Regions from separate parts of the Halanaerobium sp. ST460_2HS_T2 genome, predicted to be linked through region 1. Evidence: a T-box and tRNA genes for the amino acid it is inferred to sense, from the RefSeq annotation. Region 1 holds a T-box; the other holds one or more tRNA genes.
The links. The T-box of region 1 lies ahead of serS (serine--tRNA ligase). A T-box ahead of a tRNA ligase gene usually reads a tRNA of that ligase, here a tRNA-Ser.

Region 1 (16,555 bases):
TCATCCGGTCTAAAAGGTTTGGTTAAGTACTCATCAGCTCCGCTTTTAAGTGCTTTGAGTATATCTTTTTCCTGGCTCCTGGCCGATAATATTAAAACTGGTATTTCAATATTATTCTCCCTAATTTTATTTAAAATACTCATCCCATCTAAAACCGGCAGCATGAGATCTAAGATTAAAGCATCATAGACACCCTTTTCTATTTCCGGCAGCACCTGATCACCATCAGTAACTACTTCACTTTCCAAATTTTGATTTTTAAACTTATAAGATATTAATCGTGAAATTGACTCATCATCTTCAGCAATCAAAATCTTATAATCTCTCTCATCTCCCATTATAACCCCACCTTTAAACATTTTCTTTTTATCTTAAATTTAATCTAAAATCTAAATTACCAGTCTGCTGATTATTAAACCAGAGATTAAGATTTTCGAAAGAATATTTATGCTCAGAAAATAGATTAGAAAATTCAAAACCGACTCTAAATAAATTTTCTCCATCCTGATAATGACTTATTCTAAAATTTAAAAGATAATTATCACGCGGATAATAAAAATCTAAATGCTGGGAAAAATCAGAAATCCAGCCAGTGGAATAATGCCTTGACGAATTTTTTAATACCATTATTATTTTTTTAAATCTATATTCATATTCTAATTCAAGGTTTTGATAACTAGCATCATCTTTTACTATCTCAAAGCTGATGCCGGCTCTATTTTTGGAATTAAAGAAGTAATTAAGACTGTTATTTAATTCAATTTTATCCTTACTATCCCCCTGATAGAAGTTAAAAGTAGAACTAAAATTTGTTTTATTAAAAAGCAAAGGAGGAGCTAATTCAATTTCTGCGCCTAAAAGCAAATTAAACTCATCTTTAAAATGATTTACACCAGCAGAAATTTCAGAATTAATACCATCATTTAATGGCTTTTCTAAACCAAGTCGCAAACTTATATCGTCCCTGGCAGCTGGAGAATAAATAAATTTACCTTTTATAAATAATTCTGTCCTGATTTTCTGATTAATTATCTTTAATCGGCTTTGATATTCATTTTTTAATTCATTTGATTCTGCTTTAGTTAGAGCGATTTTAATCAATTTTTGTGCTTCAAACCAGTTACCCTGCCATTCTGCATGTCTGGCTAAAAGAGCCATTCTGGTTGAAGAATATTCCCTTTGCTGGGCTCTTGCAATAATTTTTTTGGCCTTTTCAAATTTCCGCTGCCAGCCATATATCCGGGCTAAATGATTATAAAATTCAAGCCTTTCCGGATAATCATCAATTAATTGCAGCAAAATTTTTTCGGATTCTACATATTCTTTTTCCCAGCTCAACAGAAGAGCTTTGTAATAGAGAAGATCAGGATTATTATTCAGATTATTCTCTGTCAAAATTTCTAAGGCCTGCTTATTATTATTTTCTGCAATTAATTTCTGTATATTTTCTAAACTTATATCTGAAGCTAATATACAGCTGCTACTTAAAAACACAAAAATAAAGAGCAGAATTATTATTTTTTTCAGCATCTACTTATCACCCTATATCTGGTATAGATTATTATTTTTAAATCCATAATTGCTATTATATATAAACTTATTTATAAATTCTGTATTTCCTCTTTTTATTCTGGAACTAATACTTAATCTGCTTTTATCTTCTTTTAGGTTATTATACCATTATTATATTAAATTTACTAAAAAAAGTCTGTAAGATTGATAACTATAGAAAAAGCCTACCAGTTAAGGTAGGCTTAGAATTAAATTATATTATCTAATAAAAATGTTTTTCGACATTTTTATTCATAAATCAAGTTTTACACGGCACCTGTACTTTATCTTACCGGACAGGCTCCTCCTTCACAGGAAGATTCATCGAGTTCTCTTTCTAAATACTCTGTTTCGTACTTAGATACTAAGGAAGGATTAAAGCGCTCCATCTCTTCCACCCGCTGATTGTATTCTTCCTCTGTAATTTCTTCATAAGGCATCAGATCATAGAAGTTATCATTGTAGGAAATAAAGGAAATACCAACTACGCTGTTCCAGTTTTCCCAGAGCCATTCTTCTACATCTTCCCATTCATCATCACGAACATGAACAGTAATTGAAGCATTATGATCAACATAATTTTCCATAAACATCTTATAAGTTTCCAGCTGATCAATTGCATTCACATCTCCTTTAACCTGTCCTTCAGGAGCTTTAACAGGGAATTCTACCACTAAAGTTTCTGGATCATCTGGATCCTGACCCACTTCTGGATGAATAGGATAGTCCAATTCTTCACAGACCCGGGCCAGCGGATCAGAAGCAGAAATTCTTACCCGGCGAACATAATGGGCACTGTGTGAATAATGAAGACCACTGGAAACTGTAGGCATCTGAGTCTGAGTTCCCTCAGGTTTAACAGTTGTAATCAGTTTAGGTTCATTATCTCCCACCTCTTTGGCAATTTCTCTTGCAGCCTGATGTGCAATCTCACGCAGTTCTTCCAGCAGCTGAGCTTCCTGAGCTTCATTTAAATCAGCAGCATTTTTCATGTCCTGCCAACCAGTCAGAGAAGTTCCAATCAATCGATCCCGTTTGTTGATCTGATCCCACTCCGGTAATTCAAACTCGATTAGAGCCATTCTGTAACCAGCTCTGGCAGAAAGTTTCTGAGATTCAAACATTGATTTTTTATCCAGATTACCTTCCTCATCAACAAAGGCCATCACATTTAAAGAAGTTAAATTGCAGACCCCTCTGGAATCAAGCAGAATTTCTGCACAGGGGTTAACTCCTTTGAAGTTTTCACGGCGGCGACTTCCTTCCACAGCATTGATAAAGCCAGGTTCACCACTAAAGCGCATCTGCTTAACATGCCACTTTAATTGTTCTTTAGAAGGCTTACCTTCGTAGAAAATACTATTGTTGCTCATCTGGCGGTGAGAAATTTCCTTATTAATTACCCACTCATCATCTTCTTTGACATATAAATTACTTTTAGCCTGAGCAATTTCTTTATCATCAGCACTAAAGAGACAGATCTGAGATGAGCGTCTAACTCCACCTGAAACCACATTTTCCGCTACAATATTGGCTAAATCCATAGCATCAATTGGCTTTAGTTTAACCCGATTAATATCATCTAAATCACGGTCCGGCTTTTCTTTTAATAATTTATCAATCTTAGTAAACATCCGCTTTAAACTCTGATGTCCAGAAGCTGTACCACCAAAAGTCTTAAGCTTTTCTCCCTTTGGACGCACAGAATCATAATTAAAAATAATTCTTTTTAGCGGACGATAGGCATGGTCAACCAGGAACTTAAAATAATATTCCAGTGACTGAATCCAGCCTTCTTTTGAGTCACCAACATTAATTGTTACTACATCATCTTCATCAAAATCAAAATCTGTATATTCTCTTCTTTCTTCTTTATCTACAGGCTCATAATATTTATGAATAACTTCAATATCCGTTCTAATTTTAGGCAACTTCTCCACATCACGCGGAAGCACGCGGAAGCCAACACCTGAACCAATCATTAAAAGATAAAACAAATCCTGATAGGCTTTAAAACTGTCAATAACTGTAAAAGAACAGTTGTAGTTTGACATTCCATATTTCTTAGAGGACTCTGTAGAAGCTGTCCAGAGTGTACGACCTGCCAGAAAGTTTCTTAAGTTATAAACATTATCATAAAGTTTTTCTGCTTCTTTTTTTGTTGTCTGAGCTAAGGAACAGTTATATTCCACAGCTCTTTTTACAGTTTCCCACCAGTACTCACGACGCTGCTCCTCTTCTAACCAGCGTGAATATGTTCTATAATAAATAAATTCTCCCAGCTCAGTTGGAAAAGGATTGGGCTGGTGTTTATACTTACTTAAAAATTCATTTGTTAAGAGCGGATTTTCTTTCTCCTGTTTTCTGGATAATCTTGACTGCTGTCTTTTATTTCTGTATAAAATATAAGCTTTGGCTGTTGTTACATAGGCAGCCTTCATTAATTTTTCTTCCACTAAATCCTGAATTTCTTCCACTTTTGGTATCTGATCCTGATTATAAAACTCTGTAATAAGTTCTGTTTCTACATCTAAGGCAACCTGTTCTGCATCATCTTCAGTCGCATCTTCACCAGATTCGACCATTGCCCGGTAAATCGCCTTAGTTATCTTATCCCGACTGTAAGCTACTTCTCTCTCATCCCGCTTGATTACCGTCATGTCGGATTTACTCAAAATAAAAACCTCCTTGGAATTTCAATAAATATTTCTGAAATATAATTATAACATATAAAAGAAGTCAATTTAAGTCTAAAATTAATATTTTATAATAATGTAATAGCCGTAACTTTCAAAATCATCATGCTTATACTACTATTTCAAAATTTGAAATCATTTTTAATTAACCTAAACTAACTTTATTCTTACCATTATTTTTGCTTCTATACATTAATGAATCTACTCGTTTTAATAATTTTTTATATTCATCAGTTTCTTTAATTAAAGAAGCTCCCCAGGATGTTGTAATCGAAACTTTAGTTTTATCCTCAATCATAAAATATGATTTATTAATAAAAATTAATAATCTTTTTATAATTTTTTTAAGATCTCTCTTGCTATCAATATTAAAAAGTAATAAGGCAAATTCGTCTCCACCCCAGCGAAATATTTTATCAGCAGGACGTAAATTAGCTTTAATAGTTTTAACTGTCATCTTAAGCGCCTGATCCCCAACTAAATGACCATAATTATCATTAATCAGCTTAAAATTATCTATATCAAAAAAACAAAAAGCTATATTTTGCTCCTCAAATACTTTTTCTGAGATAATTTTTTTTAAAACATATTCAAGGTGATGTCTATTACTTGCTCCGGTTAAATGATCAATAAAGTTTTTATTTTTTAGTTCAGTTATCTCTGTATCAAAATTTGGCTCTGTTTTATTATCAATAAAATATTCTACAGCCCCTATAACACCACCATTATTCTTTACAGGCACAGTTCTAACCTTTACCGGCATCCTATGTCCCTTTTTATGATGCAGAAAAACCTGGGCTTCTCTTACTTTACCATCTTCTAATGTTTTGTGTAGAGGGCATCCATTTTGACATAGATTAACCCCTTCAGAATTAATATGCTGCAAAATATTATCATAACAAAATTTATCTTTAACATGATCAAATTTATATCCACTTAATTTTAAAGCTTCTTGATTCCAATTTTTTATTTTTCGTTCCTGATCAACATAATAGGCGGGAGTAAAATTTTCATTAATAATTTTATGTAATTCTTCTTTTTTCATAAAAACACTCCTAAAGATCATCGATTATTTAATATTTAGATATTAAATTTCTAAAACATTTATCAAAGCTTCTGCTACATCCGGCGCAAATTGTAAACCTTTATTATCTTTGATTTCTGCCAGAGCATGATTAAAAGTAAGGGGTTCTCGATAAGTTCTTTTAGAACGCATTGCATCCCAGGCATCCGCTGCACAGATAACCTGAGATTCAATTGGAATCTGATCACCTTTAAGTCCATCCGGATAGCCTCTTCCATCCCAGCGTTCATGATGATAGCGTACATAATCAGCTAACTGTTTTAATGAACTTGAGCTTTTTAGTGCATTACTGCCAAGAACCGGATGTTCTTTAATAAGCTCATATTCGCTTTTGCTAAGTTTTCCCTCTTTGTTTAATACTTCCAAAGGAATTAACATTTTACCAATATCATGAACAAGACCGGTCCAGTATATATTATCAACAATGTTTTGTGATAACCCCATTTCTTCCGCTATTTGTACTGCCAGCTCTGCTACATTTTCCGAATGCCCCCGGGTATATAAATCATACATTTCTAGCATTTTAATAGTAGACGAAATAATCTCCCGGGTAAAATTGTTCTGAAGCAGGTTATATTCTTTTAATTTATAAAAAGAAGATGCTATATTATAAAAAGCTCTAAATATTTTTTTCGAATTAATAGTAAATGTATTTGTGCTGTCAGCTTTGATATCCAGAGTGACACCGGCCTTTTTTTCTCCATTTAGTTCTAAATCAAAATACATTATTTCTTTAATCTTATCCAAACTTTCCGCCTTTAAACTTTCAAAATCTTCCGGCTGCATATATTGTTTATTTCTCGCTTTAATTTCGGCGGCTGTCATAGTTTCTATAGCTGAATTGTAATTATAAAAAGCTTCATTTTTAATCTCATTCTGTTTTAAATTGCCAAGATCATACCCAATACAATCTACAAATTGAACATTTTCCTGTCCAAAAGTATAAACACTGCCTGCAGCAGCCTCCGGAATTATTGTAACAGCCTGTTTTAAAATTTTACTCAGAAATTCTTCTTCACTTATTGTACTTAAATTTTCTATATCCGAAACTAAACTAATCATTTTTTCAAATCTATTATTTAAATCTGCCAGCTCTTTAAAAGAATCCTCAAGTTCTTCATTCATTGACATAATTTCCTCATTATAGGCCTGCAACTGCTGGTTTGAAGCAGATAATTCTTCCTTTCTTCGCTTAATTTCTTTTTCATACTCTTTTTTTTCACTAATATCAAAAACAAAACCCTCTATGATAAAGCTGCCGTCATTATTTCTTTTAATAATTTTGGCATTCATATTAAGCCAGATATGTTCACCATTCTTCTTTTTAGCTTTAAATTCAAAATTCTCAACTTCATCGTTATTTCTCAATTCAGTTAAAAAATCATTTCTCCGCTCAAAGTTAACATAAAATTCAGTACCAAGATTATCGTATTTTTTGATCACTTCATAAACACTATCATAGCCAGCTATTTTTGCCATTCTCTGATTTATATGCAGCACTTTCCCCCGAGAAGTAGTTTTGATAATTCCTACCGGTGAATTATTAAAAAGTCTTAAATATCTTTTTTGACTCTGATTAATAGCCTTTCTATAAAGACTTTCTTTTTTTTGATATTCACTAATATTTTTGAGCCAGCTTTTTATTTCATATTCTTCTATTTTATTCTGGCGATAACCTTCGGGATCAATATAATAAGGATTTTCATGTAATTCTCCTCTCCAGACAATGTAGTCATGGAGTTCAACTGCCGCCTTGATTATTTGATTATCAAACTGATTAATATTATATCTACAAAGTGCAGTTACAGGATATTTTTTAAAAATTCGATCGTTAAGCTGCCACTCATATTTTATTATTTCTTCCTTGCCCCCACTAAAGTCAACTACTCCCGTTAATTCTCCCGTAATACTTAAACCACTATAGCCTTCATTTTCAGCTAGAATAACGCTTTCTTCAAGTAAATTTAACATTTTCTGAGCGTTAAAATTTGAAGGAACTCCATAAATTTCTTCTTTTTTTAAACAGAGAAATTGCCCGGTTTCTAGATATTTCTCCAGATCCAGATCTGTATTTTTTAATTCTGCTAACAGAAGCTCCTGATTTTCTTCCTGATCAATATAATAGCATTTTTGATTTTCTTTTAAAGAATTAATTACAAAGTCTCGTACAGAATTTAAACAATCACTGTTTTTTTCATAAAATAAAACTGCATGGTCTCCCTGAGAAAGTAAATCAATATTCTTTATTTCTTTCTCCCAATTAGGCATCAATGTCACCTCTTTTACTGTAATTAATAATCATTACTATTATAATTAACTGTAGCTGGCATATCTCCTTTATTTTATTAATAAATTTTAAATCTGTAAACAGCAAAAATAGTCAGTAATCAAACACCCTGACTATATAGTCGCTGCATTTGGAATAAATTATTAAATTATCTTAAGATAAATAAAAAGAAAAGTATGGCAATTTGTATTCTAAATAACAATTTCTTATTAAATAATATTCTTCATCAATAGTTATTTCCCTTTTTATTTTAATATTTTTTATACTGTAATTTAATACTGGAATATTCTGCAAATCTATAATATAATTAAATTGATAAATAAATATATTTTGGATTGTAAGAGGAATTTTTCTCATATTTTAACTTTAATATATTTATTGAGAAAGGCGTTGTTATATGGATAACAATCAGGTTAAATGGTATAAAAGCTTAATAGTTAAGGTTAACTGGCTTATAATTTTAATTTTAATTATTTTTATTTCAATCTTAAGTTGGTCTATTAATGAACTTACTTCTGAAGAAATAAGTGATCAAGTTAAAGAAGTTAATTTAGAAAATGCAAAGTCTTTAAAAACTAATGTTAATGACTTTTTAGATGACACTGAAAATATTATTAATTTAACAGCTTCTTTTATTGGTCACCATTTAGATAACGATCAGGAAATTCGGGAATTGTTAGAACAGGTTAAAGAAGAATATTCAGTTTTTAAATATATTTATTTTGCAGACACCAGTGGTAAAATGATTATTCATCCTGGTGTATATTTAAGTTCAGATTATAATCCCGGAGAGAGAGTTTGGTATAAAAAGGCTGTTAAAAAAGACAGGTTAATCTGGACCGACTCTTATTTAGACGCAAATGATAGGTATCTTATGATTACAGTCGCTTTACCAATTAAAAATGAACAGGGAGAGCTCTTGGGAGTTTTGGCGGGGGATATTTTACTTGATCAATTAAGCAGTACAATTGCCAGTAAAAAAATGGGTCAAACAGGTTATACATATATAGCCAATCAAAGTGGAGAAATTATAGCCCATCCCAATTTCGAACTTGTTAAAAACAAATATAATATCAATAAATTATTGGATTATGATCAGGTATATAATGAACAGATTGGTTCTTTGAACTATAAAAGGGATGATGAACAAATTTTAGCATCTTTTGTCTCTCTGGATCGTTTAAATAGTATTATTTTTTCTCAAATTAACACAGAAGAAGCTTTTTTAGTCAGAGATAAATTAAAATCACTTATTTTTAAAATAAGTTTAATAATATTATTTATTTTAATTCTAACTGTATATTTAATTAATAAAAAATATTTACTTAAACCACTTCATCAGTTAATTAATAATATTATAAAGGTAGCAAAAGGAGATTTTGAAGTCCAAATTAATAGTAACAGAGAGGATGAAATTGGCAAATTAGCTCAAAATTTTAATTATATGACAGAAGAAATTTCAGCAGCTTATCAGCAATTAGAAGCCTATAATCAGGAAATTACTGCTTTAAATGAAAATTTAGAATACCAGGCATATCATGACCCCTTAACCCAACTGGCCAATAGAAGAAATTTTAGGGAAAAATTAGATTCAGTCTTAGCTAATAAAATTGAAGGTTCCATTATTTTACTTGATTTTGATAACTTTAAAGAAATCAATGACACCTTTGGCCACATATATGGGGATAACCTATTAAAAAAATTCAGTCAGCTATTGCTTAATTCTTTTTCTGATAATGTCTTTGCCGCTAGATATGGTGGAGATGAATTTTTGCTTCTTTTAGAAGGGATTAATTCGAGTTATGAAATAAAGGAATATATCTATAAATTAGAAGCTTTGGTAGCCAGGCCATTTTTAATTGAAGAAAGTGAATTTTATCTTGATTTTAGTTTAGGAATAAGCTGTTTTCCAAAAGATTCTAGCGATAGTTACGAATTAATTACAATGGCAGACACTGCAATGTATCAGGCCAAAGAAAGCTACAATCAGGATTATCTGTTTTACCAGCCTGATATGTTTAATAAAATAAAGAATAAACAGGATATCAGAAAAATTCTTCGTCTGGCACTTAAAAATAATGGCTTTAAATTGAAATATCAACCTCAAGTTAACACTAAAACCGGAAATGTGGAAACTTTAGAGGCTCTAATTAGATTAAAAAATTATTCTATATCTCCTGCAGAATTCATTCCTGTGGCAGAAGAAAGTGGATTAATTATTGAAATATCAAGGTGGGTTACAAAGAGAGCAATTAAAGATTTAGCTGTTTTGAACAAGAAAAAAAATAAATCTTTAAAAATCTCTATTAACTTTTCTGTGCAGCAGTTAAATGATCTGGATTATATTAATTTTATTGAGGAAAATATGAGAGCAAATAAGGTAAATTTTGAGAATTTAGAAATTGAAATTACAGAAAGTCTCCTAATTCATCAGGAACAAAAGGCTATTAATTATTTGAATCAACTTACTGATCTGGGAATTAAACTTGCTTTAGATGATTTTGGAACCGGATATTCTTCTTTAAATTATTTAACCTATATCTCTTTTTCAAAAGTCAAATTAGATAAGATATTAATTGAAGAATTCTTAGAATATGATAATATTAACACTATTGATAGTTTAATTAGTTTGTTCCACAGTATGGAATTACCAGTTGTAGCTGAAGGTGTAGAAACAGAAAAACAGTTAGCTAAGTTAAAAACTGCTAACTGTGATTATATACAGGGATATATATTTAGCAAACCTCTTGTCTTTTCTCAAATAATTGAAAAAATAGATCAATTATAATCATAAATCTTTTAAAATAAACAATTTTATTATGATAAACAAACTGATTAATAAAAATCTATTTTATCAAAATCAGATTATACTTCCAGAGTAGACACTCCAAAGCAGTAAAACAGACTATCTACCTGGAAGTATTATTTTTTAACGATGGATTTCATCTTTTTTACCCTGATATACCTCAACCTGTTCCCAGGTGGGCAGCCCCTCTATGTCACCCTTAACAGTAATACAGAGAGCTCCAACTAAATTAGCAAGTTCCACAGCTTCTTTAATTGGTAATTCTCTTAAGAGACCGCTGATTAGACCGGCTGCAAAAGCATCTCCAGCTCCAATTAAATCCACAATATTATCAACACAGTACGGTTCAACATGCTCGATCTTATCCCCCTGATAATATAATGCTCCTTCTGCTCCAATTTTTAATACTATCAGAGAACCGGGGTCCATCATTTCATAAAAGCCCTTAATAATCTCTTCTGGATCAGAAAGTCCAAGTAATATTTCTCCTTCTTCAACTCCCGGGAGCAAAACATTAACCTGAGGAATAATCTTTAACATGACCTCTCTCATTTCTTCAATTGAATCCCAGAGTTTAAGTCTTAAATTAGGATCAAAAGAAATTTTTAAATTATTTTCCCTGGCCACTTTTAAAGCCTCAAAAAATGCCTCTCGAGCACTTGAGCTTAAAGCGGGGGTAATCCCTGTTAAATGAAGATGTCTGGCATTTTTTATATAATTTTCATCTATATCTTCTTTGCTGAGATGACTGGCAGCAGAATTATCACGATAATAAAAAACTTTTGGTTCCTTGGTTGTATGCATCTCTTTGATCAATAATCCGGTTCTGTGATCTTTATCCCTTTTAACCTGAGAGACATCTACTCCCTCACCCCGCACAAAAAATTCTACATAATCTCCAAGAGGGTCCTTACCCAGTTTACTAATCCAGCCAGAATTGAACCCAAGTCTTCTGACCCCAATTGCAACATTGGATTCTGCTCCTGCTATATATTTAGAAAAATTATTTAAATACTTTAAAGATCCTACTTCACCTGGTGCCATAGCCGCCATTGTCTCTCCAATAGTAACAAGATCAATCATTTGAAATTCCTCCTAAAAAAATAAAAATTTGTATTTAATGCTAAAATTGAAAAAAAGGCCACAGCCTGAAGCTGCAGCCTTCTTTAAGGAATAGAATTATTAACTATTTATCTTTTAACTCTACCGGAAGCATTTCCTCCAGCTAGAGTTTCTACCTCTTTAACACTCACATGGTTAAAGTCACCAGGGATTGACTGTTTTAAAGCAGATGCGGCAGCACCAAACTCAGCAGCTTCCTGAAGTTCTTTACCAGTTACTAGAGAATAAATTAAACCACCGGCAAAAGAATCTCCTCCACCCACACGGTCAATAATAGTGATTTCATATTTGGTTGACTGAACAAAGTTTTCTCCATCAAAGAGAATAACTAACCAGCCATTATTAGAAGCACTGTGGCTGATTCTTAAGTGACTTCCTACTAATTCTAAGTCAAAACGATCGATTAACTGTTTAGCAACATCCTTATAACCTTCAACATTTAGGTCACCACCAGTAATATCAGAGCCACTCTTAATGTCAAATACCATTTCAGCATCTTCTTCGTTAGCAATTACAACATCAGTATATTCCATTAAACCTTCCATTACCTGACCTGCTCTTTCTCTACTCCAGAGCTTAGCCCGGTAGTTTAAGTCACAGCTTACCTTTACCCCGTGCTTTTTAGCAGCCTTAACAGCTTCTAAAGTAACATCTGACATTTTTTCACTTAGAGCAGGAGTAATTCCTGTATAATGGAACCAATCTACATCAGCAAAGATTTCTTCCCAGTCAAAATCTCCACTTTCTGCTTCAGCAATTGCAGAATGAGCTCTATCGTAAACTACATTAGATGGTCTCTGACTTGCGCCATTCTCACAGTAATAAATTCCTAAACGGTCTCCACCACGAGCTATATAATCTGTATCAACACCAAAGCGGCGAACTTCGTTTAAAGCTGCCTGACCAATTGGATTGTCAGGTAACTTAGTTACAAAACGAGCATCCAGACCATAATTAGCTAAAGATACAGCAGTATTTGCCTCGCCTCCACCATAAATAACATTAAAAGAATCTGCCTGAATAAAACGCTCATGATCCGGTGGGGTCAAACGTAACATAATTTCTCCAAAAGTAACAACTTTCTTAGACATAATATAAAAACCTCCTGATAATTTTTGAATTAAATTTGATTTAAATAAATGATAATCCTATATTAAAAACTTAACAGTGTCAAAATGAACAATTCAAAATAGAATCTACATCTGCCAGTAAAATTGATCTTTCAGCTGGCTAAACTTCTCAGAGATATGAGGGCAACCAACCCACCCTTCTTAACTAGAAGAAATGATATTAAATTTTTATGAATTAGAATTTTTACTAGAATAACTTAATGAATATCTCCGCTAACTCAGCTCGAAAGACACGATGTCTTGAGCTGACCGCAGCACAGGAGGTGCTGATCGGGAAGGTAAGCTGAGTTAGCTGAGAGATGAATTTTAGTTATTCTTAAAAATTATTCTGAAATAAAAATTTAATTCATTTCTGCTCTGGCTTCCTTAATCAATCTAATAAACTCTTTAGCTGTTTCTGTTACCTGCTCATAGTCTCCTGTCTTAGCACCTTTACTTAGAGAACTACCAACACCAACTGCTAAACTACCAGCTTTAATCCAATCTTTAACATTATCTAAACTAACTCCACCAGTAGGCATTAGAGGTGCCTGTGGTAGAGGACCTTTAACAGCCTTAATAATCTTAGGACCAAATAAAGTAGCAGGGAATATCTTAACAATATCTGCACCAAATTTCATAGCTTTAACTACTTCAGTTACACTCATTGCACCAGGCATAACAGCTTTTTGATAGCGGTTACACATCGCAATAGTTTCTTCATCAAGTGATGGAGAAACTATATACTCTGCACCAGCTAAAATACAGGCACGAGCAGTTTCAGCATCTAAAACTGATCCAGCACCAATTAAAATTTCATCTCTGCTGTACTCATCAGTTAACTGCTTAATTACATCTACAGCTCCAGGAACAGTCATTGTAATTTCAATTGCATCAATACCACCAGCTTTTACAGCTTCAGTAATTTTTAATGCTTTTTCCGCATTTTCAGCTCTAACAACAGCCACAATCCCAGTCTCTTCAATTCTCTTTAAATCTTCAACTTTACTCATTAAATAAGCCTCCTTTTAATTTTAAAACTTTCCAGAAACAGCTCAGCATCCTATTCGAATCTCTCAGCCGGTATTTTAAGACAGTGTTTCTAATAGTAAAACACTGTTTTATTTATATCTCGTTTTATATTATTCTATACTCAAAGCCATATTCCTTCTTTTTTTAGAAAAAAATTTAAAATTTTATTTAAAAAACAGAAAGAGCCCTAAAAAGGGCCCTTTTAATTACAATATTATCTTTTTAAGTTAAAATATTATCTAATTGTATCTGTTCCCATAAATGGTCTTAAAACTTCTGGTACCGTGACTGTCCCATCTTCATTTTGATAATTTTCCAGAATAGCAGCTACTGTTCTCCCAATTGCCAGACCAGAACCATTTAAAGTATGAACAAATTCTGTACTGGCTTCTGGCTCAGGACGATAACGAATTCCGGCCCGTCTGGCCTGAAAATCTTCAAAATTGGAACAGGAAGAGATCTCTCTGTAGGTTTCATAAGCCGGCATCCAGACCTCTAAATCATAAGTTTTTGCAGATGAGAAAGTTAAATCTCCTGTACATAAACTTACTACTCTATAGGGAAGTTCTAATTTCTGCAGCACGTCCTCTGCATCAGCAGTTATTTTTTCCAATTCATCATAAGAGTCTTCTGGCTTAACAAACTTAACCATTTCGACTTTATTAAACTGATGCTGACGAATAATACCTCTTGTGTCTCGACCATGTGCCCCAGCTTCAGCTCTAAAACAGGCACTGTAAGCTGTTAAATATTCAGGCAGCTGTTCTACATCTAAAATTTCGTCTCTGTACATATTTGTAACTGGTACCTCAGCAGTTGGAATTAAATAATAGTCATGCCCTTCTAATTTAAACATATCCTTTTTAAATTTAGGCAGCTGACCAGTCCCGGTCATACTGTCAGCATTAGCAATAAATGGAGGGAAAACCTCTTTATAACCGTGTTCATCTGTATGCAGATTAAGCATAAAGTTAATTAAAGCTCTCTCCAGTCTGGCACCTGCCCCTTTAAGAAAGGTAAAGCGAGTACCTGTTACCTTTCCTCCTCTTTCAAAATCTAAGATATCTAACTCTTCACCAAGATCCCAATGAGCTTTATATTCAAAATCAAAATTTCTGGGTTCTCCCCATTTTCTTATCTCCTCATTGTCCTCCTCATCTGTTCCAACAGGTACGCTTGGATGTGGAATATTGGGAATTGATAAAAGCAGTTCATTTAATTCTGTTTCTACTTCAGCCACCTGCTGGTCCAGTTCTTTAATTCTAGCAGAAACCTCCTGCATCTCAGAAATTAAATCAGATGCATCTTCACCATTTCTTTTTAACTCACCAATTTTATCAGAATTAACGTTCCGCTTATGCTTTAACTGTTCCGCTTCGTATAAAAGATCACGCCTATTATCATCAAGTTTCTGAAATTTTGCTACCGGTGATTCCATATTTCTCTTCTCCATAGCCTTTTCAACAACTTCTGGATTTTCTCTAATAAATCTCATATCTAACATTTTTTATTCCCCCTTAAAATTTATTTTTAATCAAAATTGATATAGATCTGATTTTTAAAAAAAATTAAAAAATCATCTTAAAAACAAAAAAATCTCTCCCTAAAAAAGGGACGAGATTGCTCGTGGTGCCACCCTAATGACAGAAAAACTGCCGCTTAAATAGTTTTAACGGGCCCAACCGGTTCAGCTTAATCATTATATTTTCAGCTTCACAGCTCCAGACTGGATTCGAAAAATTAACTGACTGATTTGCAGCAGCCATCAGCTCTCTAATTTCAGTTAATTAATCTACTAATGTCTTTCTCAGCTTTTATAAAATTGGCTATTTAATTATTATGCCTATTATATTACAGCAGATTTCTAAATTCAAGTTAAAATAATAATTTATAAAAATAACTGCACTGAAAAAGAATATTTTTTTATTTAATTTTAGATTTTTTAATTCTGCTGCTCTAAAATAAACTATTATAAATACTTTTTACAGTACAGTCATTTTGTTTTTTACAAATCTTAAAAAAATGTTAATCATTTATTTTCTGTAATATTATCATGAATTATTTTCATAAATTCTTCAAACTGCTTATAATAACTTGCTGTATTAAATTCTACAACAAAATTTTCCTTACCTCCAGTTATTACTCTAAAATTTCCATTTAACATGCAGATATCTAACTCCACACTATCAATTTTATCATAATAAATTCTCTTTAATTTATAACCAAGATAATTATCATTTATTTCTTTAAATCCTTCCTCCATAAACAAAATACCATAATTAGTTGCTATTAAAAGCTTGGCTGGACTAATTGTCTCTGGTTTTAAATCAGGAGAATCCATACTTTTTCTTTGAATAAAGATTACATCTATAATATCTTTATTTTCCAAAAACAGGGTGTCATTTTGCAGCACTCTTCTCAACATATAATGAGCCTCATAGCCTTTTTCCAGGATTCCAGTTACCTTTTTGTTAACTCTTTCTTTATCTTTTATCATATTTGCCTCCTCATAATTTAAAAAATTATTATTAAATTCTAAGCAAAAATTTGAGAACTTATTAAAAGTTTATCAATCTCAAATGCAAAAATCCAATTTAATTACAAATATATCCTTTTTAGTCTTTCACTTAAATTACATATTATTTCATAATTGATAGTCCCTACTAAATCAGCTATCTCTGTAGCACTTATCTCTTCCTTACTCTGTTTTCCAATTAAGACAACTTCATCTCCAACTTCAACATTTTCTATCTGCTCAACACTGACAATAGTCTGTCCCATACAAACTCTACCTCTAATTGGAGCTCTCTTTCCGTTAATTAAAACCTCTCCCTGATTTGATAAAAGTCTTGGATAACCATCCTTATA
Region 2 (16,555 bases), on a different contig from region 1:
GTATCCTCACAGGCAATCAGATCAACGTTTTTTAGAGTATCCAGCAGCCGCTGACTAACATCATCTAAATTACCAATTGGGGTTCCACATAAATATAGCTTTGCTGCACACAAAAAAATTCCTCCTGTAAATTGTTATAATCCATAAATATCTTTTAACTCCCTGGTATATTCACTGCTCTGTTCCTGATAAATTATCAACACTGGTTTAACCCGCAAACCAGGATTAGCTCCCTTTTTAGCCTTAAGCAAAAAAATATCAGCCTCACTGTCAATCCGGGCCTGCACCAGCCGCAGCTCCTTTGCCTGACAGTTGTGCCTGGCCAGAGTTTCTATAACTTCTGTCAATCTTTCCGCCCTGTGAACAAGAAAAAAATGTCCTCCATACTTTAAAAGTCTGGCGGCTTCTGCTACAACATCCTCCAGCTCAGCATAAATCTCATGCCTGGCAGCTGCCACAAAATCATTTTCCTTCATCTTCCCGGCCTGGACCGGCAGATAGGGAGGATTAGAAACTACTGCGTCAAAAGAACCAGCTTCGAAGACTCCTTCCAGCTGACAGAGATCTTCATTTATAATCTTAATTTGATTCTCTAACTGATTAAATTCCACATTCCTTCTTGCCAAATCAGCTGCTTCAGCCTGGATTTCTACTCCTGTTAATTCTAGATCCTCATTTTTATATGCTAAAAGCAGTGGAATTACACCACTGCCTGTACCAAGATCAATTACTTTATCTCCTCGACGGAGTTCCACAAAATTTGCTAAAAGTACAGAATCAGTCCCGAATTTAAAAAATCTATCATCCTGTATAATTTCGAGCTCATTTTCAATTAAATAATGAATCTCTTCCATCAATTATTTCTCCTTACCCTGGTTTTCCAGCAGATTTAAACAAAAAAGACAGTCTCCTTTTCTTTTTTCTCCAAAACTTAAAGGACAGACATGATAACCTTCATCATAAATATGAATCAAATTACTGTAACCTTCTTTTTCCACCACAGCCTCTTCGGCCTCTTCCTGATCTTTAAAAAGAAGAGATCTTAATTCTTCATTTTCCCGCTGCAGTTCTTCATTCTCCTGATATAATTTATAGGTAATATCTTTAAGTTTATGAAAACGGAGGGAAAGTGCCTCGATCTGTTCCTGAAAATGGGCAAGGCTGCTTAATATTTCCTGATCCATTAAATTTCCTTCCTTTCCATTTAATCTAAATCATATTCATCCAGATCATCTACATCCACTTCTATATTTTCTTCTGTTCCAATATCGACTTCCACTGTATGCTTAACCAGATTGCGATCTACAACTTTTCCTTTGCCCATTTCGAGTTCAATTTTTTCGCCAACATTGGGCATCAGTTTCTTTAGAGTTTTATAAGTTTGAGATTCATAGCGCAGGCAGCACATTAAGCGGCCACAGAGACCTGATATTTTGGAAGGATTTAGTGATAAATCCTGTTTTTTTGCCATTTTAATCGAAATTGGCTGAAAATCACGCAAAAAAGTTGCACAGCAAACCGGAAGTCCACAGGGACCCAGTCCACCCAACATTTTAGCCTCATCCCGAACCCCAATCTGACGCAGTTCAATTCTTGTTTTAAAAACAGATGCCAGATCCTTAACTAATTCTCTAAAATCAACTCTGCCATCTGCTGTAAAGTAAAATATAATCTTATTGTGATCAAAGGTATACTCTACATCAATTAATTTCATCGGCAGGCCGTGCTTATCAATTTTATCCAGACAAATATCGAAAGCTTCTGTTTCCAGTTCTAAATTTTTCTCATGTCTATCTCTATCTTTTAAAGTCGCCTTTCTGATAACATCCTTTAAAGGCGCAACTATTTCATCATCTGAGATTTCCTTTTTTCCAACAACTACTTCGGCATATTCTATACCCCGGGCAGTCTCCACTATTACATAATCGCCGGTTTTTATCTCTAAATCACCAGGATCAAAATAATAGATTTTTCCGGCTTTTTTAAAACTCACTCCAACTACCGTCTTCATTAAAATACACACCTCATTTATCTATTCTTGATCAGGCTGGCGCAGTTTGAAAAATAAGACTTCCAGACTAAGTTCTTCTCGAATATTGCGTTCAATATACTTTTCACTCTGAGCTATTAGTTCTAAATCACTGATCAAACCCTGCAGGCTCAGCTCTGCAGCAAGCCCTTTTAATTCCTCAAAATAGTCTTTATTAATCACTGCTTCCAGATAATCCTGTTTAATCATCATTATATCGCGATACCAGTCTGATAGCAAATCAAAACAGGGAAAATCAGCTTTAAGCAGTGAACTGATTTTTTCAGTAATCTTAAATATTTCTATCGTATTTTTGCTTTTTATATTTTTCAAAAAATCATAAATCAGCTGTCGCTGTTCAAAATAATCATCAATTTCTATAATTTCTAAAGCTCGTCCCGGACTTCCAGCTGCTGTCAGGCTGATAATTTCTGCTTTTTCCTGACTCAAACCTTTATCCAGGAGTATATTTTTAATCTTTTTTTGGTCTACATTGCGCAGTTTAATCTGCTGACAGCGAGAGACAATTGTCGGCAGCAGTTTGCCACTATCCTCAACCAGCAGTATTATAGTAGCAAAAGAAGGTGGCTCCTCCAGAGTTTTTAGAAGCGAGTTAGCTGCTTCTTTTGTCATTTTTTCAGCTGCTTCTATTATATAAATTTTATGATCACTATCATAAGGCTTATAAGCAATTTCCTTTTTCAATTCTCTAATCTGGTCAATTGAAATTGCGCTTTTACCTTCCAGCACAGAGATCACTTTATAATCAGGATGGTTTTTGTGATCCATTTTGCGGCAGTTAATACAGCTACCACAGCTGTCAGCTTCAGCTTCCTCACAAAAACTGGCCTTTGCAAATTCAAAAGCCAGTTTTGATTTGCCGCTGCCTTCTCTGGCTGAAAAAAGATAGGCATGGCTAATTCGTTCATTTTTTATTTCATCCTGCAGTATTTCTACTGCTTCTTTCTGTCCAATAACTGAGTTAAAACTCATTTAAAAACTCCTTTAAAATTACTGTGAATATCTTTTTGAGCTATTGATTTTTTAAGCTAATAACTTAAAGATAAAAATTGAAATTCAAAACAAAATAAATAATTAATAAATCTCATTAATAAACTACATCTTAATAAATTGCTCTACATCAATAATAAAGACAGTTGCTCCTCCAATTTTAATTTCCATGGGGAAAGAATAATATCCTTCTAATGAATTTGCAACAGGTGACATTGGTGCCACAGTCTTTTTTCTCGACTCACAATTTTCTTTGATAATATCCAGAACTTCTTCCACATGTTCCTCATCTGAACCAATCATAAAGGTAGTATTACCTTCTCTTAAAAACCCACCTGTTGATGCCATTTTTGTTGCCTGAAAACCGGCTGTTGTCAGTGCTTCCAAAAGATCAGCTGCATCATGATCGTGGACCACAGCCACTACCATCTTAACTGTTTTACCTGTTTTTGCTCTTTTTTCCATTAGAATAACCTCCTGGCGATAATTTTTTTTATATCATTCTGGACTTCAGCTTCAGTTCCGCCCGCATCTACCAGGGCAAATCTATTAGACTCTGCCATCTCAAGATAAGCATCCCGAACTCGCTGGTGGAAATCATCTACCTCTCTCTCCAGTCTGTCTCCTGCCTCATCAAGGCTCATAGCTCTGGCTCTTTTTAAACCTTCTTTAATATCTATATCCAAAATAAAAGTTAGGTCAGGCCAGGTAGAATCAATTACCCAGTCATTAATCTGATAAACCATATCATAATCAAGACCTCTTCCTGCAGCCTGATAGGCCAGATTTGAATCTACAAATCTATCGGAAATCACAATTTTCCCCTGCTCTAAAGCAGGTTTTATCTTTTCTTTAACATGCTGGGCTCTATCAGCGGCATATAGAAGAATCTCCGTTCTGTAATCCATTGAATCATACTGAGGATCCAAAAGCAGCTGTCTGATTTTTTCACCTAGAGGTGTTCCTCCTGGTTCCCGGCTAACTAAAACATCATAACCCTTTTTCTGCAGATAACCCGCAAGTAGATTAATCTGAGTTGTTTTTCCCGAGCCCTCAATACCTTCAAATGTAATAAAAAAACCTTCTGCCAAAACTGCCAGCCCCTCTCTAAGCTTTGTTAAAATAATCTTATTTATAGTATAATTATATAATAATCCCCTGTTTAATGCAATCAAGCTCCGGAGTAGATTTATTCCTTGATTAGAAACTTTTAATAATTTTAATAAAAAAACCGACTCGACATCCTCAATCTTTCCAGGAATGTCTGTCGGTTTAAATGTTATCCTAAATATTTATCCTTTTTTGTTGATTTAATCCAGACTCAAGCTTAAATTTAAACTTCCTTCTTCTTTTTCAGCAGCAGCTTTATCTTCAGAATCAGATTCAGCTGACATATTTTTCATTTTAACCTCTCTGGCTGGAAAGGCATCTTCCTTTTCTTCGATATATTCTGAAGCTTCAATGGCTGCTTTGGCACCAGAACCGGCCGCAATTACCACCTGTCTGTAATCCGGATCCTGCACATCTCCACAGGCAAAAACTCCCGGCACATTAGTGTGCTGTTTTTTATCTGTTACAATATAACCATAATCATCAAGCTCGATCTGTCCGTTCAGGCACTCTGTCCTGGGATGATGACCAATAGCAACAAATAGTCCGTCTACATTAAGATCTCTTTCTTCATTAGTTTTATTGTTGAAAATGCGGAGACCTTCCAGTTTCTTTTCACCTTTAAGACTTTTAACCTCGGTATCCCAGAGAATCTCTATATTCTCTTTAGCTTTTACCCGATCACCAAGGATCTTTGCACCTCTAAATTTATCGCGTCGATGTAGAATATAAACTTTAGAAGCAAATTTGGCTAAGAATGTTGACTCCCATAATGCTGTATCTCCACCACCTACAATGGCAACTTCTTTATTTTTAAAGAATGCTGCATCACAGGTCGCACAATAAGAAACACCATTACCGCGGAGACTATCTTCTTTATCAAGACCCAGAGTTTTAGGTTCAGCACCGGTAGCAATAATAATTGAATCGGCAATATATTCTCCAGCTTCTGTTTGAACAATAAACTTATCTCCAGAAAAATCAACCTCTTCGGCACTCTCATATTCAAGGCGCACCCCGAAATTCTCGGCCTGTTCTGTCATCTTTTGAGTTAATTCAAAACCACCTATTGGTTCCGGAAAACCAGGATAATTTTCAAGTTCTGAAGTTGTTGTAATCTGTCCACCTGGCTCAGGACCATTTAAGACCAGTGGAGCTACCCCATTACGCGCAGCATAAATAGAAGCAGATAGACCACCAGGTCCACCACCAATAATAATTAAGTTCTCTTCCTGTCTATTTTTATCGCTCATTTTAATTCCCCCCGTTGTAAACTTTGATAGCATAATAATTATTATCATTTTAAAGCAAATTTGTTTTGGCTCTTTTTAACTTACAGGTATAATCTTAATACTATTTAGCTTTGATGTCTGTAAAATTAGCAACAAAGCCTTTTAAGCTCTGACAATTACTTAAAATTATTTGCAAAAAACAAAAACTCTCTGCTAAAATGCAGAGAGCGGTTTTTTATCTATTTGTTAATTGGTTAATATAAATTTTATTACTTAATCAACACTGTAATTTGGAGCTTCTTTAGTTACTTTTACATCATGAGGATGGCTCTCGCGTAAACCTGCTGCAGAAATTCTGATCATCTGAGAATCATTGATCAGAGAATCAATATCTGGAGTTCCACAATAACCCATACCAGACTTTAAACCACCCAGCAGCTGATAAATAGTTTCGCCCAGAGTTCCTTTATAAGGTACCCTTCCTTCAATTCCTTCAGGCACAAACTTCTCCGCTTCTGTCTCATCTTCCTGAAAATAACGATCCTTACTTCCTTTTTTCATAGCACCAACTGAGCCCATACCACGGTAAACTTTGTAACTTCTGCCCTTATAAATCTCTAATTCTCCCGGGCTTTCTTCTGTACCGGCAAGCAAACTTCCAATCATTACTGTATTGGCACCAGCAGAGATAGCTTTAACAATATCTCCCGAATATTTAATACCACCATCAGCAATAATTGTTTTGCCATGTTTTTTAGCTACCTCTGCAGCATCATTGATTGCCGTGATCTGAGGTACACCAACACCGGCCACAACTCGAGTAGTACAAATTGAACCAGGACCAATCCCCACCTTAACTACATCAGCTCCAGCTTTAATTAAAGCCTCTGTCGCCTCAGCTGTTGCTACATTACCAGCAACAACAGGTAGTTCTGGATACCGGCTTTTAATAGCCTCAACAACATTCAGTACATTTTGCGAATGTCCATGTGCTGTATCAATAACAAGAATATCAACTCCAGCCTCAACTAAAGCGGCCACTCTCTCGTCTGTATCATTGCCTGTACCTACAGCTGCTGCAGCCAGCAATCTTCCCTGCTGATCTTTAGAAGCCAGCGGATACTGTTTTGCCTTTTCTATATCTTTGATAGTAATTAACCCTCTTAAAACACCATCCTCATCTACAATCGGCAATTTTTCGATTTTATGTTTTCTCAGCTGCTCTTTGGCTCCCTCCAGATCAGTTCCAACCGGAGCAGTAACCAGTTTTTCATCTGTCATGACTTCCGAAACAGGACGCTTATAATCCTCTACAAAACGAAGGTCTCTATTAGTTAAAATCCCGAGCAGTTTTTCGTCTTTATCCACAATTGGCACTCCAGAAATATGATATTTCGACATCAAAGCTTCCGCTTCTTCAATCAGAGCATCCGGAGTTAAAAAGAAAGGATCAACGATAACTCCACTTTCAGAACGTTTTACCCGGTCAACCTCTGCAGCCTGAACTTCAATCGGCATGTTCTTATGAATAACACCGAGACCACCTTCTCTGGCCATTGCAATTGCCATATCACCTTCTGTAACCGTGTCCATTCCTGCAGAAATGATCGGGGTGTTGAGATAAATTTCATCAGTCAGTTTAGATCTTGTACTTACCTCTTTGGGAACTACATTTGATTCAGCTGGTACCAGTAGAACATCATCAAAAGTCAAGCCTTCTTTAATTATTTTTTCCATAACCAACCTCCTTGATTTTTTAAAAATTAATATTTAAAAATACAGAGAACTGCTAAAAGAACTTATAAATATGTAATAATTGAGATAAATGGATAATAATTTAGTTTTTTTGTAATCTAATATTTTAAGTATTTTAACAAAGCCTGGGGTTAATGTCAAGGGCATAAAACGTACACGCACCGTGAACCACCCGATTTATGTCGAAATATCTGCTTAAATTTTTACTGCTAATATAGAAAAAAGCCCCTCAGAAAGGGACTTCTCGAGCTTATTTAGTCTCTTTGGTGCAACCAGCGACAAAATCCGACAGGTGCACGGTACGTGTACATGAACGCTCATAAATGAATATAAACGAAAATGGTTATAACTCTCTTCTTCCCTCCAGAGCCTTAGAAAGAGTTACCTCATCTGCATATTCTAAATCTCCCCCCACAGGGATTCCATGAGCTATTCTGGTCACCTTAACTCCCAGTGGTTTAATAAGTTTAGCCAGATACATTGCAGTAGCATCCCCCTCAGCATTGGGATCAGTCGCCACAATAATCTCTTTAACCTCATCTTTTTCCAGCCGGGGAATCAAATTCCTAATTTTTATCTCATCAGGTCCAATTCCATCCATCGGTGAGATAGCTCCATGCAGCACATGATAAAGTCCATTGTACTCACCAGTCTTCTCCATAGCCACCACATCACGGGGACTTTCTACCACACAGATCGAAGTCCTGTCCCGATCGTCAGACTGACAAAAAGTACATGTCTCACCTTCAGTCAGATGATTACAGTTTGAACAGTAATTAATTTTTTCGCGAGCCTCAATCAGAGCATCCGAAAGGTTTTTAACATCACTTTTAGGCTGACCCAGTATATAAAAAGAAAGACGGCGAGCAGTTTTAGGCCCAATACCGGGCAGTTTACTGAGCTCGCCGATCAATTTCCCCATAGGTTTAGGATATGGATTCATTAGGGCATCCCTGGTAGATTCATACCACCAGTCACTTTACCCATTTCGTCATTTACCATTTCCTGAACTTCGCGCATACCCTGATTAACTGCTGCCAGCACCAGATCTTCCAGCATTTCTACATCGTCAGGATCAACTACTTCAGGGTCAATCTGCAGGTCAACAACTTCCTGTTTACCATTAACTACTACCTTAACAGCTCCACCACCAGCAGTTGCCTCAAGTGTCTTTTCTTCCAATTCTTCCTGCATCTTAGCCATCTTAGCCTGCATTTTCTGTGCCTGTTTCATCATTTTTTGCATATTCATTATTAATTTCCTCCTCTATTTTCTAAAATTGATTGGTCCACTTCAATAATCTCACCAGAAAAAATTCTGGCTAAACTCTCTATATCCAATTCCCCCGCCTGATCGCTCAAATCTGTTGATTGCGAAGCAGGTTCATCCTTCTCAGAATTAAAATCTTCTACCAGATCAACTTCATCACTCTCAACTTGACTGGAGACTGCTGGTTGATCAATTGGTTGGTCAGTTATTTTTTTTTTAGCACCAAGCTGGAATTCTATTTCAACAGCTTCATTTAATGTATTCCTCAAAACTCTGGCTACCATTGCCTGATTGGAAGAAGCCCCTTTATAATGAAATTTCTTTGATTCAGGAAAAGCTATAATAATTGTCTTTCCTTCCACTGCTGTAGGAGCACCCTCTCTCAAAAGTGCCTGAACTGATACATCTAGCTGACGAATTTCTTTTAAAACCCGGGCCCAGTTTTCCTTAACCTTCTGTAAGCTAACCGCACCACCAGAATTATCAGACTGGCTGACCGTTTCGTCTGAAACTTCTTTTTGGGCTGTTGTTTCCTCCTGAGCAATTTTATCATCGTTCTGACTTCCTGCTACAGTCGGTTTCTGTTCATTTTTCTGCTCACTTTTTTGTTCATTTTTTTGTTCATTTTTTTGTTCCAGATTTTCGCTTTCTTTTTGCTCCTCAGCTGTTTTTTGCTCAGCTTTATTTATTGACTCAGGCTGATTAACTGTTTCCATTTGGGCAGCAGATTTTTTAGTCTTAATTTTCTGCTTAAAATCAGAACTATCATTCCCGGTTAAGAAATTATCTAATTTAAACTCCAGTTCAGAAAGACGGGCCTCCAGTGAGCTGCCACTGCTTCCCCTACTACTTAATTTTATAACACTTATCTCCAATTGTAAACGGGGTCTGGCACTTGAGCGCAGCTTTTGCTTTAAAGAAGCAAACTCATCTATAATTCGAGTTATCTTTTTGGTACTCAAATTAGCAGCAACAGAAGCGATTTCTTCTAAATAGCTACGAGAATACTCTAAAATTCCGGAATCAATCCCACATTCTTTAATCAGAAGTAGTTCGCGGCAGTATTCTATTAATTCTTCACTGAACCGCTCGATTCCAAGACCTGAATCCAGCTGTTTATTCAATAATTGGAGAGCCTGCTGACTCTGCTCCCTGCTTAAATAAAGTAAAAATTCTTTTAAATCCGATTTATCAATTCTGCCCAGCATCCTGGAAATCTCATCAGCACTTAACCGACCATCACTAAAAGAAATGGCCTGATCCAGAAGACTAATTGCATCTCTCATTCCACCCCGGGCACTGCGAGCTAAAATATCCAGAGCTTCTCTGTCTATTTCATAACCTTCCGCCTCTGCAATATATTGCAGACGTTTTTTTAAATCAGATAAGGTTAATAAAGTAAAATCAAAACGCTGACAGCGGGACATAATAGTTGTAATAACTTCGTGGGGCTCTGTTGTTGCCAGAATAAAAACTACACTCTCAGGTGGCTCTTCGAGAGTTTTTAAAAGGGCATTAAAGGCTCCTTTGGTCAGCATATGCACCTCATCAATGATATAAACTTTATACTGTCCCTCACCCGGGTAAAATTTGACCTTTTCTCTCAACTCTCTTATCTCATCAATACCACGATTAGAAGCCGCATCGATTTCAATTACATCAAGCGAATTGCCTTTTTCAATTCTCTGACAGGAATTACACTCTCCACAGGGTTCGAACTCAGCTGAAGGATTAGCACAGTTTAGTGACTTGGCAAAAACTTTCGCTGTTGAAGTTTTTCCCGTTCCTCTGGGACCAGCAAAAAGATAAGCGTGTGCTACTCTGTCATTTTTTAAAGCATTTTTCAACGTTATTTTGACCTGATCCTGACCGATCAGATCATTGAAATTTTCTGGCCTGTATTTTCGATAAAGAGAGAGAAAGGACATTTTTTTCACCTCAAAAATAGTATTATATAACAAAAACACCCTATTCCGGGTGTTTTAAAAAAGTGGCCGCACACCGAGCTTCGAAGATTTTCTCCCAGGCGTTACCCTGACAGTTGGCTCGAACCAGGCACCCTCGCGGCACATGAAGCGACTTGCTTACCGCTGCTTCCTCCCGGACCTGACGGGGTTCACAAGACTTCATTGCGCGAGACCCAATTGTCAACACTACTTATCAGGGCCAGACCCTGAAAGAAAAAATCCTCAGCCACGGCGTCAATCCTGCTCTAGCGGTTTGCAGGTTACAGGGCACCGCTACCACCCCATTTAGTGCGGCCAAATCTTAAGCAAAAATTATAAAATTTTAATGGCGGAGAGGGAGGGATTCGAACCCTCGGTAGGTTTGAGCCTACACCCGCTTTCCAGGCGGGCCCCTTAAGCCAGACTCGGACACCTCTCCGTTTTGGAGGTTAGAGATTGGAGGTTGGTAATTGCACTGAAACTTTCTTTAATATTACGCAAGGTTAGTTTCAGTATTTGGCCATCGAGGCCGTCAGAAGTTAGTTAACTAACTCAATTACTCCAATTCTAAGTCTCTACTTTGAAAATTTATATATAATCTATGGATGATAAAATCTAATGGCGGAAGGAGAGGGATTTGAACCCCCGAGACAGCAAAACTGTCTACTCGATTTCGAGTCGAGCGGTTTCAGCCAGACTCACCCATCCTTCCGTTTTCTTAAATCACGGAAAAAATCTTTTAAAAGCTGAGCTGATTCTGCTTCCATTACTCCTGCTTCAACTTCCACCTGATGATTAAAGCGTTCATCATTTAAAAGCTGATAGAGACTTTTGACAGCTCCGGCTTTGGGATCGCTGGCTCCGTAAACAAGGCGCTTAATCCGAGACTGCAAAATTGCTCCTGCACACATGGGACAGGGCTCAAGAGTCACATAAAGCTGGCAATCTTCCAGGCGCCAGCTAGCCTCATTTGCGGCAGCTTCTCTCAGAGCAATCATTTCAGCGTGAGAAGTTGGGTCCTGAGTTTGCTCCCGGAGATTAAACCCACGGCCAACAACCTGATCATCACAGACAACAACTGCACCGATTGGAACTTCAGCTCTTTGATAAGCCTTCCTGGCTTCTGCCAGGGCCATCTTCATATATTTTATATCATCTTCCATAGAATAACTCCTGCAAAAATACAATATTTCAACTTGCAACATCAACTATTATAACAGCTGCTCATAATTTTTGCAAGCATTTTCTCCGAAAAATTTATCTGACTTCAAGCAGCTAACAGACACTTCCCTCAATCAGCTCTATTTTCAACTTTAAAAGCAAAAGAAAACGCCTGCAGAAGCAGACGTTAAGTACTTTTTCTTTTATAAAAATCTATTATATTTACTATATTGCAAAAACGTGCACTTTACTCTCAGATATTATAATTAATTTTTAGGCCAGTCGATTTTAAAATCAACCGCAAATGGTTTTACTTCTTTATCCGCAGCTGCAACTACTTTAACATCCCAGGTTAAATTGGCCCTATCCAGTGTCCTATTTGTTAAAACTGGTCGGCTTTGACTAACTTTTACCCAATTTTTATTTAAATTATTTCTAACATAGACATCCACCCCATTAAGCTCGGGTGTTTCAGCATATATTTCCCAGGGAAGATTAGAGCTGATAACTGTCTCGCCTGCAGCTTCGATTTTCATTACCTTTTGATCTGCATCTATATTTTTATTAGCAAATTCACTTTCAAAATTAACTGCTCTTCTAGTTTCTAATTTCTGTGTAGGTTCGATAATAGTCACTGACATTCCAACTCTAGCACTATCCGCCGCCACCTGTAGACTTAAACTTAAAACTAGAAAAAGAACAATTAAACTAATTTTTTTTAACATTTTTTCCTCCTTTTGCAGCCAGGCAGTCTGATCTGCTCAGACCCTTAGCTTTGTGTCCCTACTTCACAATAGGTTTACCCCTTCAAGGAGAGCACAAAATATAAAACCTGCAGTCATAATGACAGCAGGAAGACATATAACCCTACTTAGGTAGTCAGTCAACCGTAGTTATTAAACCTTAGGTTCCAACTTTGCGCCTCTAACCTTTCGGAAAAAGTAGCCCTTCTCTGCCAGGGTGATTATTTACTTTAACTTAATTCTACTACAAATTAATCTTCTTTGTCAAGAACTTTTAAAGATGATAAAAGTTCCTTCAAAGCCGACTTTAAAAACAAAACCATCCTATCTTTCTACCTCTTATTATAAAGAAGCCACAAACTCTCATTATAAAGGGTCTACAAATCAAATTATCATAGACCCTTTCTATAATAATTATTACAAGCTGAAACATTACTCAAAAGTAACGGTAACAAAAAATTGTCCACTATATAAACCAGGATCTAAATTAGCATTAACATCCAGAGTTGCTCCGATATTAAAAATACCATAACCATTTCCATCCAGGGTTTTGCTATCATTGTCAGTTACAAAAGTGCTGACAGTCATCTTATTATTTGCATCATGGCTTATAATAGTCTGATCAGTAAAATTAATATTATACTGAGTATATGGAAGCCAGATCACTTCAATAACAGCAGGCTGCTGATTACCATCATGATAGCCAGAATAACCATTTCCCGTTGTTAAAACACCGGCGGGGTCAACTGTTATTGTGCCATCAGCTGCTGTAAATGAACCAAAATAAAGATCTTCCAATTTTGCAATTGATACCGGTATAAACTGTCGGGGCTCGCCAATTTCTATCCACTGATTCGGCTGAGTATAACCTACATAATAAGGTTGTGATAAATCTAAGTCACCAACATTTATTTCAAAAGTAATCTGCTGACATTCTCCTTTATTCAAAAGAGTTATTGGTTTAGAATCTATATAATCAACTTCGCTTTTTTGATCATTGAAGTAAATATCCCGTTCGATACTACCATCCTGATCGGCGCAGACAGTAACAGTTACTCGATAGATATCATCTACAATCGTAACCTCATAAATACTAAGTTTAAAAGTTCTGGGTGGATAAGCATATTCATTTACTATTTCTAACTCCACCGGATTTTCGCTGTCATTTAGATCAGTAATCTGCACCCTGTTACCGGCTGGATAAAAAGTATCAAAACCAGAAACCGGCCGCTCTTTAACATAATACTCTCCCGGAGCTAAATTACAAAAAGTATCCTCCCAGTTGTTTTGCTCATTCAAATAAAGTATACCGACAACTTTATTATCAGAGGAATTATAAATATCGACTATTACCATCTCAGGCGCCAGCAAATCATCCCCATCCCAGCTCTTGCTAACTTTTAAACAGCCAGCGTTTTCCATAACTGTTGCAGATGCAAATAAAGAGAATATTATTATTGAAAAAATGCTAATACTTAATACAACAGCAAGCATTTTACTTTTTCTCATCTCATACTCCCCCTTCCTTCATTAGTCAGTTAAAACAATTATACTTTCGAGGGTTTTCAGGAAAAGAACCAATCGGTCCCTTTCCTGAAATTATTTTAACTACTTTCTTTTTAATATAACCTGCAGATCATTAAGATATCCACCACTTTTAGGAATACTTATCTCCTGAACTTCATTCTCGACTAACTCTCTTCTAGCAAGTGCTTCAGGTGAAATCCTCAGTAGATAATTACCCGGTCTCAGCTCAGCCAGATAAAAATAGCCGTCATATGCTGTTAGCGTACTTCTGACAACATTATTTTCACTGTCTAAAAGCTGAACTTCAATATTTCTGATACCGCTTGTGCTTTCTCCTCTGTCTAAATAAACATAACCACCAAGTTCTCCAGTCATTATAACTGGTAGTTCTAAATAAAAAGTCTGTCCGGCCCGGGGAACAAAGCTAACTCCCTCAGGGTCACTGACCAGAAATGGATCGATTAAAGATTCAAGATCTATCGCAATATCAGTTTTTAGATCAGGTCTCAATCCATAAATAAATGCTTTTCCATTTTCATCAGTTCTGACATCAGCTGTGCGACCATTTATTTTAAAAGCAACAGCCTCTACAGGTTTTTTCTCCTCACCTGTATCCAGATAACTTGTCACCAGAACAGCACCCTCACGAGCAGAAGGACCAAGTGCTAAATGATAAGGATCTTCTTTAAAATCATCGCGGCCAAAACTGGTTGAAAAACTAAAGGCCACTGTAAAATCACCATCATCCCGGTAACTGGTATTTATACCCCAGGAGTAATAGTCGACATCCTGTACTATACCTGCAGAATAGGTATTTTCGCTCCGGTCAAGATTTCTGCTGAAACCCAGATTAAAACGATGATCTGCATTTAAATAACCCGAGAGATCTGCTGACACTGTTTCTAAGTCAAAGGGATTAATATCATAACCCAGATTTCCCTGTAAACGATAATCCCTCATCCTGGTTCGAACTGCAAAATCTCCACTACCTTCAGTCTCATCTTCCTGCAGCTGCAGATTTAACCTATTTATAAAAGAATATTTTTTATAGGAAGTTGAAAGTCGATTATAGACTTCAGTTAAAATATCACCATTATAATTTTCTTCTCTGGTCAGATCAAGGCGGACACCCAGGCTGGAATTTGAGAGGAAAGGAAAGTTTCTTCTCAAATCAAGACTGGTTCTCCGATTAAGATTCGAAACTGTCTCACTCCTATAGTCATCAAATTCAGCATGGGTTAAATTAATTCTGGTGCCAGAAAGATCAGTGGAAAATCCTAACTCAGCTCCCTGACCTCCATCAAGAGCATTCAAATAATTAGCTTCCAGATAAATCTGACTTAAGGATGTTCTTAAACCCAGACGAAGAAAATCTTCTGTTTGATCAGATATGGGTAGTCGAACATAATTTGTAACTAGAGAAAGATTCGGATTTATTCCCCGGCTAAACTCAACAGATATCCGATTCTGATCCTGATCATCACTGCCTATTTCAAACTGATAGCGATTTTCGCCGGGGGGAATCAAAGTAGAATCAACCCTTATTTTCTTAACTTCTTCGTACTTACGACCAAATTCATCATAAAAAACCAGAGTAAATTCATTGATTCCATAACTAATAGGAATATTTTCAAATCGATATCGTTCCTCTTCATTTGAAGTCTGATAATCAATTAAATTTCCATTATCATAAAGCTCAACTTCCCAGTTTTCAGGTAATTCGCCCTCTAAACTATGCGAATAAAAGTCTCGGGAGCGGCTGTAGGGATAACTACTAACTGAAATCCCCTGCACTGATTCCCAGGAAGAAATATCGCTAACCGCTGACTGACTCAGGTCTCCAAGCCAGAACTCATGAGCGTTTAATGGTCCCAGGAGATCTGGATCCGGTGAGCGACGTCCCAGCCTCCCACTAACATCTTCCAGTGGATCATCCAGAGGCCCCGAAATAAAAAGTCTGCCATTTAGATAAAATATATCTCCAGCTAGATTTGTATAATGTCTGGGAGTCGAATCACCAGAAAAATAAAGTCTGTGATCAACAAAAGGGCCATTAAAAAGACTGTATGGATTTTCAACCGCTGGATAAATAGGTCGCTCAGCTCTACCCGTCCGATTAGAGAGCCTGTCCCAGCGATAGCGCCTGTCTATCTTTTCCTGAATGGGAAGCGGCTTTTCTGTTTCCACAGTCAAAGTCGCCCTAAATAAATCAAGTTCCAGACTAAATGGAAGCCATTCTGATATTAATTCTGTCTCCAGATAAATATCATCCCAGTCCACTTCTGTTTTATATTTATTTAAGGAAAATTCGCGCCCATTAGAGATAGCAATTCCCTGATTAAGATTTAAACTGTATTTTTCGGCTTCTTCCCAGATAAAACCTTCGACCAATCCCTGCTCCGGAATTATTTTAAATGGCAGCTCCAAAAATGCCAGCAGCTGTCCGATTGGAAGCAGAACAGTTTCGTTAAAGCGATAAGCTGTCAGAAACTCGTCTTTTAATCCCAAATTATTTAACTCTACCTCAAGCAAAATTAAATTTTCATCTTTAAGAACTAAATTTCCCTCTGTTTTTTCCTGAGCATTAAGAGGACTAACAAAAATAAAGATTAAAAACACTAAAAATAAACCCTCTACAATTTTTTTCATTTGTGATAACACCTCACTTTAAAAGCAAGATCAAAGTTTTAATTCATTTCTGGCCAGAATTTCTCCTCCCTCTGCGGATATTTTTTTATAAATAACCTCCAGAACTCCTTTGTCAAGATTTAA

Region 2: it encodes a tRNA-Ser, which carries the amino acid that the T-box ahead of serS (serine--tRNA ligase) is inferred to sense. The anticodon was not compared.

The regions. Positions count from the first base shown of each region.
Region 1 covers NZ_QPJF01000024.1:25,964-42,518, forward strand. The annotation lists gene DFR80_RS11790 (response regulator transcription factor) at 1-338, opposite strand, end outside; gene DFR80_RS11795 (lipopolysaccharide assembly protein LapB) at 367-1,530, opposite strand; gene nrdJ (ribonucleoside-triphosphate reductase, adenosylcobalamin-dependent) at 1,836-4,226, opposite strand; gene DFR80_RS11805 (sensor domain-containing diguanylate cyclase) at 4,393-5,292, opposite strand; gene DFR80_RS11810 (HD domain-containing phosphohydrolase) at 5,335-7,599, opposite strand; gene DFR80_RS11815 (EAL domain-containing protein) at 8,016-10,406, shown strand; gene DFR80_RS11820 (sugar kinase) at 10,548-11,507, opposite strand; gene DFR80_RS11825 (sugar kinase) at 11,615-12,637, opposite strand; gene DFR80_RS11830 (bifunctional 2-keto-4-hydroxyglutarate aldolase/2-keto-3-deoxy-6-phosphogluconate aldolase) at 13,018-13,668, opposite strand; gene serS (serine--tRNA ligase) at 13,923-15,191, opposite strand; T-box leader at 15,295-15,505, opposite strand; gene DFR80_RS11840 (hypothetical protein) at 15,717-16,184, opposite strand; gene alr (alanine racemase) at 16,286-16,555, opposite strand, start outside.
Region 2 covers NZ_QPJF01000006.1:8,116-24,670, reverse strand. The annotation lists gene rsmI (16S rRNA (cytidine(1402)-2'-O)-methyltransferase) at 1-113, opposite strand, end outside; gene DFR80_RS04045 (tRNA1(Val) (adenine(37)-N6)-methyltransferase) at 135-854, opposite strand; gene DFR80_RS04040 (initiation control protein YabA) at 858-1,184, opposite strand; gene DFR80_RS04035 (stage 0 sporulation family protein) at 1,205-2,011, opposite strand; gene holB (DNA polymerase III subunit delta') at 2,033-3,022, opposite strand; gene DFR80_RS04025 (cyclic-di-AMP receptor) at 3,146-3,505, opposite strand; gene tmk (dTMP kinase) at 3,505-4,131, opposite strand; gene trxB (thioredoxin-disulfide reductase) at 4,351-5,403, opposite strand; gene guaB (IMP dehydrogenase) at 5,656-7,119, opposite strand; gene recR (recombination mediator RecR) at 7,481-8,080, opposite strand; gene DFR80_RS04000 (YbaB/EbfC family nucleoid-associated protein) at 8,080-8,388, opposite strand; gene dnaX (DNA polymerase III subunit gamma/tau) at 8,391-10,334, opposite strand; RNA gene ffs (signal recognition particle sRNA large type) at 10,401-10,667, opposite strand; tRNA gene DFR80_RS03985 (tRNA-Ser) at 10,700-10,791, opposite strand; tRNA gene DFR80_RS03980 (tRNA-Ser) at 10,972-11,064, opposite strand; gene tadA (tRNA adenosine(34) deaminase TadA) at 11,051-11,515, opposite strand; gene DFR80_RS03970 (hypothetical protein) at 11,780-12,238, opposite strand; cyclic di-GMP riboswitch class I at 12,249-12,327, opposite strand; gene DFR80_RS03965 (DUF4402 domain-containing protein) at 12,689-13,765, opposite strand; gene DFR80_RS03960 (hypothetical protein) at 13,865-16,432, opposite strand; gene DFR80_RS03955 (molecular chaperone) at 16,463-16,555, opposite strand, start outside.